Regions from separate parts of the Luteibacter sp. NPDC031894 genome, predicted to be linked through region 1. Evidence: predicted binding sites of a transcription regulator. Region 1 holds the regulator's gene; each other region holds the start of a gene.
The links. The regulator HrcA, encoded in region 1, represses chaperone genes, less so after heat shock. The targets are predictions, from matches to a motif close to TTNGCACTCNNNNNNNNNGAGTGCNAA.
Positions count from the first base shown of each region.

Region 2: the regulator HrcA is predicted to act here: its motif matches at 1,809-1,835, upstream of rpoH (RNA polymerase sigma factor RpoH).
Region 3: the regulator HrcA is predicted to act here: its motif matches at 2,126-2,152, upstream of ACQKIE_RS14310 (co-chaperone GroES).

Region 1 covers NZ_JBNNMV010000001.1:495,458-499,737, forward strand. Annotated here, with positions in the region: gene recN (DNA repair protein RecN) at 1-1,040, opposite strand, end outside; gene hrcA (heat-inducible transcriptional repressor HrcA) at 1,174-2,235, shown strand; gene grpE (nucleotide exchange factor GrpE) at 2,322-2,858, shown strand; gene dnaK (molecular chaperone DnaK) at 2,951-4,280, shown strand, end outside.
Region 2 covers NZ_JBNNMV010000005.1:292,798-297,077, forward strand. Annotated here, with positions in the region: gene ACQKIE_RS14950 (sensor histidine kinase) at 1-175, opposite strand, end outside; gene ACQKIE_RS14955 (response regulator transcription factor) at 153-833, opposite strand; gene rpoH (RNA polymerase sigma factor RpoH) at 917-1,777, opposite strand; gene ACQKIE_RS14965 (DMT family transporter) at 1,916-2,233, opposite strand; gene ACQKIE_RS14970 (PLP-dependent aminotransferase family protein) at 2,325-3,746, opposite strand; gene ACQKIE_RS14975 (FMN-dependent NADH-azoreductase) at 3,850-4,280, shown strand, end outside.
Region 3 covers NZ_JBNNMV010000005.1:148,792-153,071, reverse strand. Annotated here, with positions in the region: gene ACQKIE_RS14315 (protein-disulfide reductase DsbD family protein) at 1-1,872, opposite strand, end outside; gene ACQKIE_RS14310 (co-chaperone GroES) at 2,201-2,494, shown strand; gene groL (chaperonin GroEL) at 2,555-4,198, shown strand.

The sequences.
Region 1 (4,280 bases):
CCGGCGACGCGGTCGAGGGCATCGCCCGCGCCTTCCAGTTCGGCCAGGCGCTCGCGCACCTCGTCCGCCTTCGCGGAAAGCTCTTCGATGGGAAGGCGATAGCGACGCGACAGGTCGTGCAGGTGGGTGAGGTGGGTGTCCACTTCGGCCAGCCGCTCCGGATCCAGTTCCACGTCCTGGGCGTAGCGCCCGAGGCCGTCCACGGCTTCACCCACCTGGATCTGGGCGCTGTCGAGGAGCTCGAGCAGCGGCGCCAGCGTGCCGTCGATTTCGGCCAGGCGCGAGACTTCGGCGTGGGCGCGGAGCAGGGCGCGGCCGATGGCGAATTCGCTTTCCCCGTCGAGCATTTCGACGATGCCGTTGGCGCCTTCGGCCAGCCGTCCCGCGTTGGCGAGCCGGCGGTGCTGTGCCTCCAGGTCCTCCAGCGCGGCGGGCGCGAGGGCCCAACGCTCCAGCTCTTCCAGCTCGTGGGCGAGCAGTTCGATCTGGCGCTCGCGATCGTCGCCGCCGGACAGCACGCGGATGCGCGCCACGGCGTCCCGCCATGCGCGCGCGGTGTCGCGCACGCGCGCCAGCCGCTCCTCGTTGCCTGCATAGGCGTCGAGCAAGGCCATCTGGTGCTGGCGCGACAACAAGGCCTGGTGCTCGTGCTGGCCGTGGATTTCCACGATCAACGCCGCGAGCGCCGACATCTGCGCGAGGCTGGCCGGACGTCCGTTGATCCAGCCGCGCGAGCTGCCTTCCGTGCGGATCACGCGGCGCAGCTGGCAGGTCTCGCCGTCGTCCAGTTCTTCCTGGCGCAGCCACTCCGACGCCTCCGGCAACCCCGTGAGGTCGAACTCGGCGGCCAGTTCGGCGCGATCGCTGCCGGCGCGGACCATGCCGCTGTCGGCACGGGCGCCGGCCAGGAGCATCAGTGCGTCCACCAGCAGGGACTTACCGGCGCCGGTCTCGCCGCTGACCACGGTGAGGCCCGGGCCGAAGGCCACCTCGGCTTCTTCGACGACGGCGAACTGGCGGACGTAGAGCGAGGTGAGCATGGGCACCAGGGTGGCGGAGGGAAACGCGCCGATTGTAGCGGGAGCCGCGTCGCAAGGGCCGAGACTTGCAAGCGGGACGCCCAGACCTTATTGATAGCGCGACGACCCGACCCCTTCCCGACCCAGCCAGCGAATGAATCCGTTTTCCGGTCATGACATCGATGCTCGCGCGCGCCGGCTGCTGCGGACCCTTATTTCCCAATACCTCTCCGACGGCGAGCCGGTGGGTTCGCGCACGCTGGCGCGCTCGTCCGGGCTGGAAGTCAGCCCGGCCACCATCCGCAACATCATGGCGGACCTGGAAGACGCGGGGCTGGTCGCATCGCCCCATACCTCCGCCGGCCGGGTGCCCACGCCGCGTGGCCTGCGCCTGTTCGTCGACAGCCTGCTCGAACTGAAACCCTTGCCGCGCGACGAGATGGCGCGCCTGCAGGGTGGCCTGCCGCCGCACCAGACGACCACGCGCGACCTGCTGGGCAACGTCTCCAACCTGCTGTCGGCCATGACGCATTTCGCGGGCGTGGTCACCGTGCCGCGCCAGGCCGACTTCCCGCTGCGCCACATCGATTTCGTTTCGCTTCCGGACGCCCGCGTGCTGGTGATCCTGGTGTTCTCGGACAACCAGGTGCAGAACCGGGTGGTCCAGCTGGCGCGTCCGCTGGGCGCCGGCGAGCTGGAGCAGGCCGCGAATTACCTCAATGCACAGTTCGCCGGCTTCCGGCTGGCGGACATTCGCGCCCACCTCGCTTCGGAACTGCGCGAGGCAGGCGGCGAGCTCAACCGGTTGCTGGCGAGCGCGGTGGAACTGGCCACGGCCTCCTTCGCCCCCGAGGAGGACGCCGACGACGTCCTGGTCAGCGGCCAGACCAACCTCATGGGGTACTCGGAACTGGCCGACATCGACCGGCTCCGCGACCTTTTCGACGCCTTCCAGCAAAAGCGCGACCTGCTCCAGCTCATGGAGATGTGCGTCAAGGCGCCAGGCGTGCGGCTTTTCATCGGCGAGGAATCCGGTTTCTCGGCGCTGGACGGCTGCAGCATCGTCACCGCCACCTACGGAACCAGCGGCCGAATGCTGGGCGCGATCGGAGTTATTGGACCGACGCGTATGGCATATGAGCGCGTCATTCCCGTGGTGCAGGCCACCGCCGGATTGCTCAGCGACGCCTTGAATCGCGCCGCGGCGACCTCATAAACCGCCCCGGGAGGCGGGTTTACTTTTTCCCGCGAATGTTCGGTCCCTCCCATGAGGGGCCGGTAAGGCTGACATTTGGAGCAAGCATGCAGAACAACGATCCCCATGTGCCGGATCAGGTGCAGGACGGCGGTACGGCGGACGGCGGCGTGAACGCCGACTTCGACGCCCTTACCGCGAAGCTGGCCGCCCTCGAATCCGAACTGGCCGGAGCGCGCGAGACGGTCCTGCGCGAGCGGGCGGAGATCGAGAACCAGCGCCGGCGCCTTCAGCGCGATCTCGAGCAAGCGCGTCGCTTCGCCAACGAGAAGTTGCTGGGCGACCTGCTTCCGGTCTACGACGGCATCGTCCTCGGCCTCACCAACGACGCCGCGGATGCGAAGACCTTGCGCGAAGGCCTCGAGCTGACGCTGAAGCAGTTGGAAAAGGTGACCCAGACCAATGGCCTCACCGTCGTCGATCCGCTGCACCAACCGTTCAATCCGGAACACCACCAGGCGATCAGCTCGGTCGAGTCGAACGAGCATCCGCCGGGCACGGTGGTGGCGGTCGTGCAGAAGGGTTTCGTGCTGAACGATCGTCTGCTGCGCCCGGCGCTGGTGGCCGTGGTGCGCGACAACTGAGTCTCACAAGGCATTGAATCGATGGGGCTCAGCCCCACTTTCAAACACAGTCGCGGCCGCGGGGGCCGCTTTAGAAATACGGAGCAACTTCAATGGCCAAGATCATCGGCATCGACCTCGGTACGACCAACTCCTGCGTGGCAGTGATGGAAGGTTCGACCGCACGCGTCATCGAGAACGCGGAGGGCGATCGCACCACGCCGTCCATCGTCGCGTTCACCAAGGACAACGAAGTCCTGGTCGGCGCGCCGGCCAAGCGCCAGAGCGTCACCAATCCCAAGAACACCTTCTACGCGGTGAAGCGCCTCATCGGCCGCAAGTTCACCGACGCCGAGGTGCAGAAGGACATCAAGCTCGTGCCGTACGGCATCGTGGCGCATGAGAACGGCGACGCCTGGGTGCAGACCGCCGACGGCAAGAAGATGGCCCCGCAGGAAGTCTCCGCGAAGGTCCTCATGAAAATGAAGAAGACCGCCGAGGACTTCCTGGGCGAGCCGGTGACCGAAGCGGTCATCACGGTTCCGGCGTACTTCAACGACAGCCAGCGCCAGGCCACGAAGGACGCGGGTCGCATCGCCGGCCTCGAGGTCAAGCGCATCATCAATGAGCCCACCGCGGCCGCGCTGGCCTACGGCCTCGACAAAACGACCTCGGGCGATCGCAAGATCGCCGTGTACGACCTCGGCGGCGGTACGTTCGACGTGTCGATCATCGAGATCGCCAACGTCGACGGCGAGAAGCAGTTCGAAGTGCTGGCCACCAACGGCAACACCTTCCTCGGTGGCGAGGACTTCGACAATCGCGTCATCGATTACCTCGTCGAGGAATTCAAGAAGGAGCAGGGCATAGACCTGCGCCAGGACCAGCTCGCGCTGCAGCGCCTGAAGGATGCTGCCGAGCGCGCGAAGATCGAGCTCTCGTCCTCGCACCAGACGGATGTGAACCTGCCTTACGTCACCGCCGATGCCTCGGGTCCGAAGCACCTCAACATCAAGCTGACCCGCGCCAAGCTGGAGTCGCTGGTGGAAGACCTCGTCAAGGGCACGATCGAGCCTTGCCGCACCGCGCTCAACGACGCCGGCCTGCGCGTGTCGGACATCCACGAGGTGATCCTCGTTGGTGGCCAGACCCGCATGCCCAAGGTGCAGGAAGCCGTGAAGGACTTCTTCGGCAAGGAAGCGCGCAAGGACGTCAACCCGGATGAAGCCGTGGCCGTCGGTGCCGCGATCCAGGGTGGCGTGCTCGGTGGTTCGGTGAAGGACGTGCTGCTGCTCGACGTCACCCCGCTGTCGCTCGGCATCGAGACGATGGGCGGCGTGATGACCAAGCTCATCGAGAAGAACACCACGGTGCCGACGAAGGCGTCGCAGGTCTTCTCCACCGCCGACGACAACCAGACGGCCGTCACCGTGCACGTGTTGC
Region 2 (4,280 bases), on a different contig from region 1:
GGTAGCGGACGCGCGAGGCGAGCATCTGGTCCACCACGCCGCACAGGTAGCGCGACGTCTCCCACTGCACCACGCCCAGCAACACCACGCACCAGACGGCGAACAGCGCGCCGTAGATGATGATCAGGCGCGACGTGGCGGAACGCCAGGCGTCAGTCAGCGGGCGCAAGGACATACCCCGAGCCGCGCACGGTGCGGATGAGCGGCGAATGGCCGGCACCGTCGATCTTGCGACGGAGGCGGCCGATATGGACGTCGATGACGTTCGTGCCCGGATCGAAATGGAAGCCCCAGACGTGCTCGAAGATCATTTGTCGGGTGACCACCTGGCCCGCGTTGCGCATCAGGAACTCGAGCAGGCGGAACTCCGTGGGGAGCAACGTCAGCGCTTCCCCGCGGCGCTGCGCGTTGTGGCGGACGAGATCGAGTTCCAGGTCGGCGACGCGCAATCGCGTTTCGTTGCCGCCCTGGCGCCGGCGACGCAACAGCACTTCCGCGCGCGCAGCCAGTTCGTCGGGCGAGAACGGCTTGGTCAGGTAATCGTCGCCGCCGGCACGCAGGCCGCGCACGCGCTCGTCCACGTCGGAGAGCGCGCTGATCATGAGCACCGGCGTGTCCACGTCGCGCTGGCGCAGCGCGGACACGACGTCGATGCCGTCCATGCCGGGCAGCATGCGGTCGAGCGTGATGATGTCGTACCCGTCGGCGAGCGCGCGCGCGAGACCCTCGCGACCGTCGGCGACCCAGTCGGCGACGAGGCCGTGCGCACCCAGCTCCGCGACGATGTCGCGAGCGGTGACTTCGTCGTCTTCGATGACCAGTGCCCTGGGCATCCTGTTCTGCTCCTGTGGGGATGACGCCAACGGAAAACGGCCCCATGGAGGGGCCGTTCCGGATAGTACGCCGAACCGCGGACTCAGGCCGCGATGGCGACGCGCATCTTCTTCATGGCATTCGCCTCGATCTGGCGGATGCGCTCGGCCGACACGCCGTACTCGTCCGCAAGATCCTGCAGCGTGGCCTTGTTGTCCTCGGCCAGCCAGCGGCGCTGGATGATGTCGCGCGAGCGATCGTCCAGGTTGCCGAGCGCCGACGACAGCGCGCCCATCTGGTTGTTGCTGGCGTCTTCCTCGGCGAGGTTGTCGTACGGATCGGCGCCTTCGTCGACAAGGAACGCGGCCGGAGCCGGCTTATCGTCGTCGTCCGCATCGGCCGGAGCCTCGAAGCCGATGTCACGGCCCGAAAGACGCGATTCCATCTCGCGGACGGTGGCCTCGGGGACGCCCAGGTCGTTCGCGACCACGCGCACTTCCTCGGCGTTCATCCAGCCCAAGCGCTTCTTGCTCTTGCGCAGGTTGAAGAACAGCTTGCGCTGCGCCTTGGTGGTGGCGACCTTCACGATGCGCCAGTTGCGCAGGATGAACTCGTGCATCTCGGCACGGATCCAGTGCACGGCGAAGCTGACCAGCCGAACGCCCTGGTCCGGGTCGAAGCGCTTCACCGCCTTCATCAGGCCGATGTTGCCTTCCTGGATGAGGTCCGACAGCTGCAGGCCGTAGCCGTTGTAGCCACGGGCCACGTGGACCACGAAACGCAGGTGGGACATCACGAGCTGCTTGGCGGCGTCGAGATCGGCGTCGTCACGGAAGCGGCGCGCCAGCGACTGCTCCTCGTCAAGGCTGAGCACGGGAATGCGGTGCACGGCCGAGATATAGGAATCCAGACTGCCAACGACGCTCGGTAGCCCGTAATTCCGGGTGGCGAGGGCTTGGGACATGTGTGGAACCTCCTGAAAGTCTGTTCGCAGATTAGCAGTCCCGGAATGAGAGTGCTAAGCCAGCCCGAAGTTCATCGGTTAACTGTACGCAATGGTACAGAAATACCCCCGGCATGTCCAGAGCCTCGCACGTGCGGTTCAGGCGGGGACCAGGCGTAGCCCGATAATTCCAAACAGAATCAGTGCAATACAAGCGATACGGGCGGGCGTAGCTGAATCGCCGAGGGCGAGGATGCCCACGACGGCCGTGCCCACCGCGCCGATACCCGTCCAGACGGCGTAGCCGGTACCCACCGGAATGGTCTTCAGCGAGACCGACAGGAGGATGACGCTGGCGACGCCGGTAGCGACCGTGACGAGGGCGGGCAGCCAGCGCGTGAAGCCTTCGGACGATTTCATGGCGAAGGCGAAAACGATCTCGAGGAGACCGGCGGTAGCGAGCAGGAGCCAGGGCATGGGAAGGAGCCGAATCGAAGGGAGGACACATCGTGCGCCGTCGCTGTTCGCGCCCGGAGAGCCAAGATGCGCGTTTCCCGCCGGGCCATGCTCAAAGCAGCCTGGCGAGCCTCGTCCCGAGTTCCGCGGCGCGCGCCCGCGAGGCAATGTTGGTGAAGCTGACCAGCAACGCCGGCATGCCTTCACCTTCGACCATCCAGTCCGCCATGGCTTCACCGTACAACCCGTCCTCGCGCATGCGGGCCACCAGTTGCTCCGGCGACCAGCGACCCTCGAAGCGCAGGATCAGGTGCATCCCCCCCGGTGGCGAGTCGATACGCAGGCGGTCACCCAAGACATCCTTCAGGCCGCCGATCGTCGCCTCCCGTCGCTCGGCGTAGCAGCGGCGCATTTTCTGGATGTGGCGCGCGAAGTGCCCCTCGGCGACGAACGCCGCGGCGATGGCCTGGGTCAGCCAGGGCGTGTCGCCGGCGAACGTGTGGAAGACCTCGGCGAACCGCTGGACCTGCGCTTCCGGCAGTACGAGATAGCCAAGCCGGATGCCCGGGAACAGCACCTTGCTGAACGTGCCGGCATAGAGCACGCGCCCCTCGCCGTCGAGGCTTTTCAGCGCGGGCAAGGGCCGACTGACGTAGCGGTATTCGCCATCGTAATCGTCCTCCACGATCCAGGCGCCGGCGTCTGCCGCCCAATCCAGGAGGGCCAACCGCCGTGGCAACGAAAGCGACACGCCAAGCGGACTCTGGTGGGCGGGCGTGACGACGGCCATGCGGGCGGTCGGCGCCAGCCGCAGGCCCTCCGCGACGACGATCCCCTCGTGGTCGACGGGAACGGGCACACCCGCGACACCCCATTGCCCGAGCAAGTCCCGTGTGGGCGGGTAGCCCGGGTTTTCCAGCCACACGCGATCGCCCTCCTTCAACAAGGCGCGCGCGATCAGCCCCAACGCATGGCGATACCCCGCCGTGACGACCACCTGCTCCGATGAGCAATCGATGCCGCGCGAAACGCGCAGGTACGTGGCGATCTGGGCGCGCAGTCCAGGCAGGCCGAACGCGGGCGGGTTGGCCATGTCGGCGGGCTGCATGCTGCGTGCATGGCGCGCGCCCAGGCGTGCCCAGATCTTCCGGGGAAACATGTCGAGCGCCGGCAGGCCCATCTGGAAGGGCAGGATCGAATCCGCGCGAAAGCTCGGGGCGACCGTGTCGCCTCTCGCCCGCGGCGGTACGACCGCTACCGGCGCGCGCGGCTTGAGGCCGGGCGTCACGACGGTGCCGGCCTGTCCGCGCGCCTCGATATATCCCTCGGCGGCGAGCAGGGAATACGCGGTGTCGATGGTGCCCCGCGAGAGGCCCAGTTCCTGGGTGAGCGCACGCGCCGACGGGATACGGTCGCCCGGCTTGAGCACGCCACTCGCGATCGCGTCGCGGAACCGGTCGTAAATCTGCCGGTAGTAGGACTCTGTCGCCCTGGGATCCAGCGGTCGGATCGTGCTGTTCGTGCGGCTGCTCATGGGTGGTCGAATGATGGCATAGCCCGGATGTCGATTCTTGGACCTCGTGCCTGTGCCATGGATTCGTAGGATGCACCTAACCTTCCTACGCACCGGATGAGCCATGAAAATCCTGCACGTCAGCTGCAGCCCGCACGGGCAACGCGCGGAGAGCGACAAACTCGCGCGCAAGATCATCCTGCACTTGCTGATGGAACATCCGGAAGCGACGCTGTTGCAACGCGTGATCGGCGACGGCTCCATTCCGCACATCGACGCGAACTACGCCCTCGCTCAGCACTCCGGCACGGCGGAAGTCACCGGCGACGGATCGATGGCGCTTTCCGACATCCTTATCGGTGAGTTGGAAGAGGCCGATGTGGTCGTGATCGGCACGCCGATGCACAACTACAGCGTGCCCTCCTCACTCAAGGCATGGATCGACCACGTCGTTCGGGCGCGGCGCACCTTCCAGATCACGCCCGCGGGCAAGGTCGGCGGTCTGCGCGATCGACCGGTGTTCGTGGCCGTGGCCTCGGGCGGCCGTTTCTCGGG
Region 3 (4,280 bases), on a different contig from region 1:
GGCCACGTTCACGGTCGACGGCGCGGGCAAGCCATGTACCGTCCACAGGGCCGCGGCGGCACCGATCGCGAGCACGGCGGTGAACGCCCACGACAGTGCGCGACCGCCGCGATTGCGCCCGTACCACCACAGCGCCATCGCCAGGAGCACGCCGCCCGCCAGCACGAGCGCGGTGGCATCGGCGCCACGCTGTTTCGTCAGCACCCAGAGCAGCCACACAGCCGTGAGGTACATCGGGAACGCCAGCGCCTGCTTCAGCGTTTCCATCCATCGACCGGGGCGCGGCAGCAGTCGCGCGATCGCTGGCACGAAGCCGATGAGGAGGAAGGGGAGCGCGAGGCCCAGACCGAGCGCGAGGAAGATCAGGAAGGCAACGGCCAGCGGCGCGGCGAATGCGAAGGCGATGGCTGAACCCATGAACGGTGCGGTGCAGGGGCTCGCGACGACGACGGCAAGCACGCCGGTGAAGAAATCGCCGGAGGGGCCGGAACGCGCCGCCAGGCCACTGCCGACGTTGCCGAGGGAGCCGCCGATCTCGAAGACGCCGGACATGGACAGGCCTACCGCCAGCATGACGTAGACGAGCAGGCCGATCGCCAGCGGCTGCTGGAACTGTGCGCCCCATTGCACGCCGTGCCCGGCCGCCCGGATGCCGACGATGATGAGGCCGAGAACGGCGAAGGCGACCAGCACGCCCGCCGTGTACCAGAGCGCGTGGCGGCGCGCCGCGGCATGGCTTTCACCGCTCTCCAGCACGGTGACCGCCTTCAACGACAGCACGGGGAGCACGCACGGCATCAGGTTCAGCACGAGACCGCCAAGCAGGGCGAGCCCGATGGCCGCGATGAAACCGACAGGCGCGTCCCCGCCCGGCTTCATGCCCGGAGGTGGCGGCGTTGGCGCCACCTCTGCCGGCGCGGCGGCCTGCTGTTCCTCGCTGGCGGCGCCGACCGAGGCGGTGCCGGCTGCGAGGTCGACGCTCACGAGGCGCTTCATGACGGGGTAGCAGATGCCGTTCTCGAGGCAGCCCTGGTAGGCCACGTCGATAGCGACGGTCGAAGCCTTCGCCGTGCCTTCGAGCGGGACGGGCAACTCCACCTGGTCGAAATAGACGATGGTGTCGCCGAAGTGTTCGTCGTGGTGGGCCGTGCCGCTCGGCCATTCCGGCTCGCCGACGCTCACGCCGGCGGGCGACGCCACCGTAACCTGTGTCTTGTCGCGATACAGGTAGTAATCCTTGGGCATCGTCCAACGCAGCAGCAGGTTCCCGCGATCCTTGACCAAGGCCTCGAAGCGGAAGGCCTGCTCGGCGGGTAACGGCTGGGCGTCGGTGCCGGAGGTCGCGCCGGCGGGCGCGCCGAGCAACGCCGCGGCGTTGCTCGCCGGCGTGGCGGGCGCCGCGGCAGGGATCGTGGACGGGCCGCCGATCGCCAGCGTGAGGTGCTCGGTGTTGGGCGGGTAGCAGATCTTCGGCTCGACCTCGTGACAGCCCTGGTACTGGACGTTCAGCGCCAGGGTCTTGGTCGACGCGTCGGCGAGGGTATAGGGCACGCTCGCCTGGATGTCGCCGTGGTAGATCTCCACGTCGCCCAGGTATTCGTCGTGCTCCTTGAGACCATTCGGAAGGCTGGGCTCGCCGAGCTTCACCGCCGCCGGATCGGCCGCCGTGATCTTGATCCGTCCCCGGTAGAGGTAGTAGTCCGGCGCGATCCGCCAATGCAGCTTCACCGTCCCAGGCTGGCTGGCGTCCGTCGTGAGGAGGAACGCCTGGGTGACGGGCAGCAGTTCCTGGTCGTCCTGGGCGACGGCAGGAAGGACGGCGAACAGGCCGAGGCCGGCGACGAGGATCAGCGCGCGGCGCATTACAGACATCATGTCGACTCCGTGGATCGGTGCGGCGACGAACCGCGATGGACGTCGATCATTATGACCGGGCGTCACCGGATTGGCTTGCACGACACCTGCGTCGGCCCGGGCGAGGCCGCTGGCGACGGCTTCGGACAGCGCGCCCTTCGTGTGTCCTTGTCGTCCTTTTTTGGACCCGGGCCCTTGAACGGTTTCATCCAGGCGCCATGTGTCGATCACCCCAAGGACTTCCGATTTCGGAACGGCTTTGGCTAAAATTCTGGCACTCACCCTGGTCAAGTGCTAACAGGGTGGAATAATTCCTTTGTCTGTCAATCACATGGTTGGAGAAGTCATGAGCAAATTGCGCCCGCTGCACGATCGCGTCATCGTCAAGCGCCTCGAGGAAGAGCGTATTTCCGCCGGTGGCATCGTCATCCCCGACAGCGCCACCGAGAAGCCGACCCGCGGCAAGGTCATCGCTGCCGGTACCGGCCTCCTCCTGGCCAGCGGCCAGCTCCGCCCGATGGGCGTGAAGGAAGGCGACGTCGTCCTGTTCGGCAAGTACGCCGGCCAGGAAATCAAGGTCGACGGCGAAGAACTGGTCTTCCTGAAGGAAGACGACATCGTGGCGGTCCTGGAAGGCTGAGCTCCCGCTCGCCCCGTTCCTCCCGACCATTCCCAAGCATTCAAATAAGGATTCACAGTCATGGCAGCTAAAGAAGTCCGCTTCAGCGAAGACGTGCGCTCGCGCATGCTGAAGGGTGTCAACACCCTCGCCAACGCCGTCAAGGTCACCCTGGGCCCGAAGGGCCGCAACGTCGTGCTCGAGAAGAGCTTCGGCGCTCCGACCGTCACCAAGGACGGCGTCTCGGTCGCGAAGGAAATCGAGCTTTCCGACAAGTACGAGAACATCGGCGCGCAGATCGTCAAGGAAGCCGCTTCCAAGACCTCCGACGTCGCCGGTGACGGCACCACGACCGCTACCGTGCTCGCGCAGGCGTTCATCCAGGAAGGCCTCAAGGCCGTCGCCGCCGGCATCAACCCGATGGACCTGAAGCGCGGCATCGACCAGGCCGTCATCGCCGCCGTCGGTGAGCTGAAGAACCTGTCGAACCCGACCGCCGACGACAAGGCGATCGCCCAGGTCGGCACCATCTCGGCCAACTCCGACGCCGACATTGGCGACATCATCGCCAACGCGATGAAGAAGGTCGGCAAGGAAGGCGTCATCACCGTCGAGGAAGGCTCGGGTCTCGAGAACGAGCTCGACGTCGTCGAGGGCATGCAGTTCGACCGCGGCTACCTCTCGCCGTACTTCATCAACAACCAGCAGTCGCAGCAGGTCGAACTGGACGATCCGTTCATCCTGATCCACGACAAGAAGATCTCCAACGTTCGCGAACTCCTGCCGGTCCTCGAGGCCGTCGCGAAGGCCGCGAAGCCGCTGCTGATCGTCGCGGAGGAAGTCGAGGGCGAAGCCCTGGCGACCCTCGTCGTCAACACCATCCGCGGCATCGTGAAGGTCGCCGCCGTGAAGGCGCCGGGCTTCGGTGACCGTCGCAAGGCCATCCTGGAAGACATCGCCATCCTCACCAACGGCGTGGTCATCTCCGAGGAAGTCGGCCTGCAGCTCGACAAGGCCACGATCACCGACCTCGGCCGTGCCAAGCGCGTCGTGATCACCAAGGAAAACACCACGATCATCGACGGTGCCGGCGAAGCCGAGCGCATCCAGTCGCGCATCGGCCAGATCAAGGCGCAGATCGAGGAGACCTCCTCCGACTACGACCGCGAGAAGCTGCAGGAGCGTGTGGCGAAGCTGGCCGGCGGCGTTGCCGTCATCAAGGTCGGCGCCGCGACGGAAGTCGAGATGAAGGAAAAGAAGGCCCGCGTCGAAGACGCCCTGCACGCCACGCGTGCGGCCGTCGAGGAAGGCGTGGTCCCGGGCGGCGGCGTCGCCCTGATCCGTTCGCTCAAGGCGCTGGAAGGCCTGAAGGGCAAGAACCCGGACCAGGACCTCGGCATCGCGATTACCCGTCGCGCCCTCGAAGCCCCGCTGCGCGCCATCGTTGCCAACGCCGGTGAAGAGCCGTCGGTCGTCCTGAACAAGGTGAAGGAAGGCCAGGGCAACTTCGGCTACAACGCGGCCAACGGCGAGTTCGGCGACATGATCGCCTTCGGCATCCTCGACCCGACCAAGGTCACGCGTTCTGCCCTGCAGTTCGCCGCCTCGGTGGCCGGCTCGATCATCACGACCGAAGCGGCCGTGACCGAGCTGCCGAAGAAGGACGAAGGCCACTCGCACGGTGGTCCGGGCGGCATGGGTGGCATGGGCGGCATGGACTTCTAAGTCCTCGTTCGCGACCCGTAACGCAAAGAGCCCGGCGCAAGCCGGGCTCTTTTTTTGTCTTGCATGCGAAGCGACCGTGGGC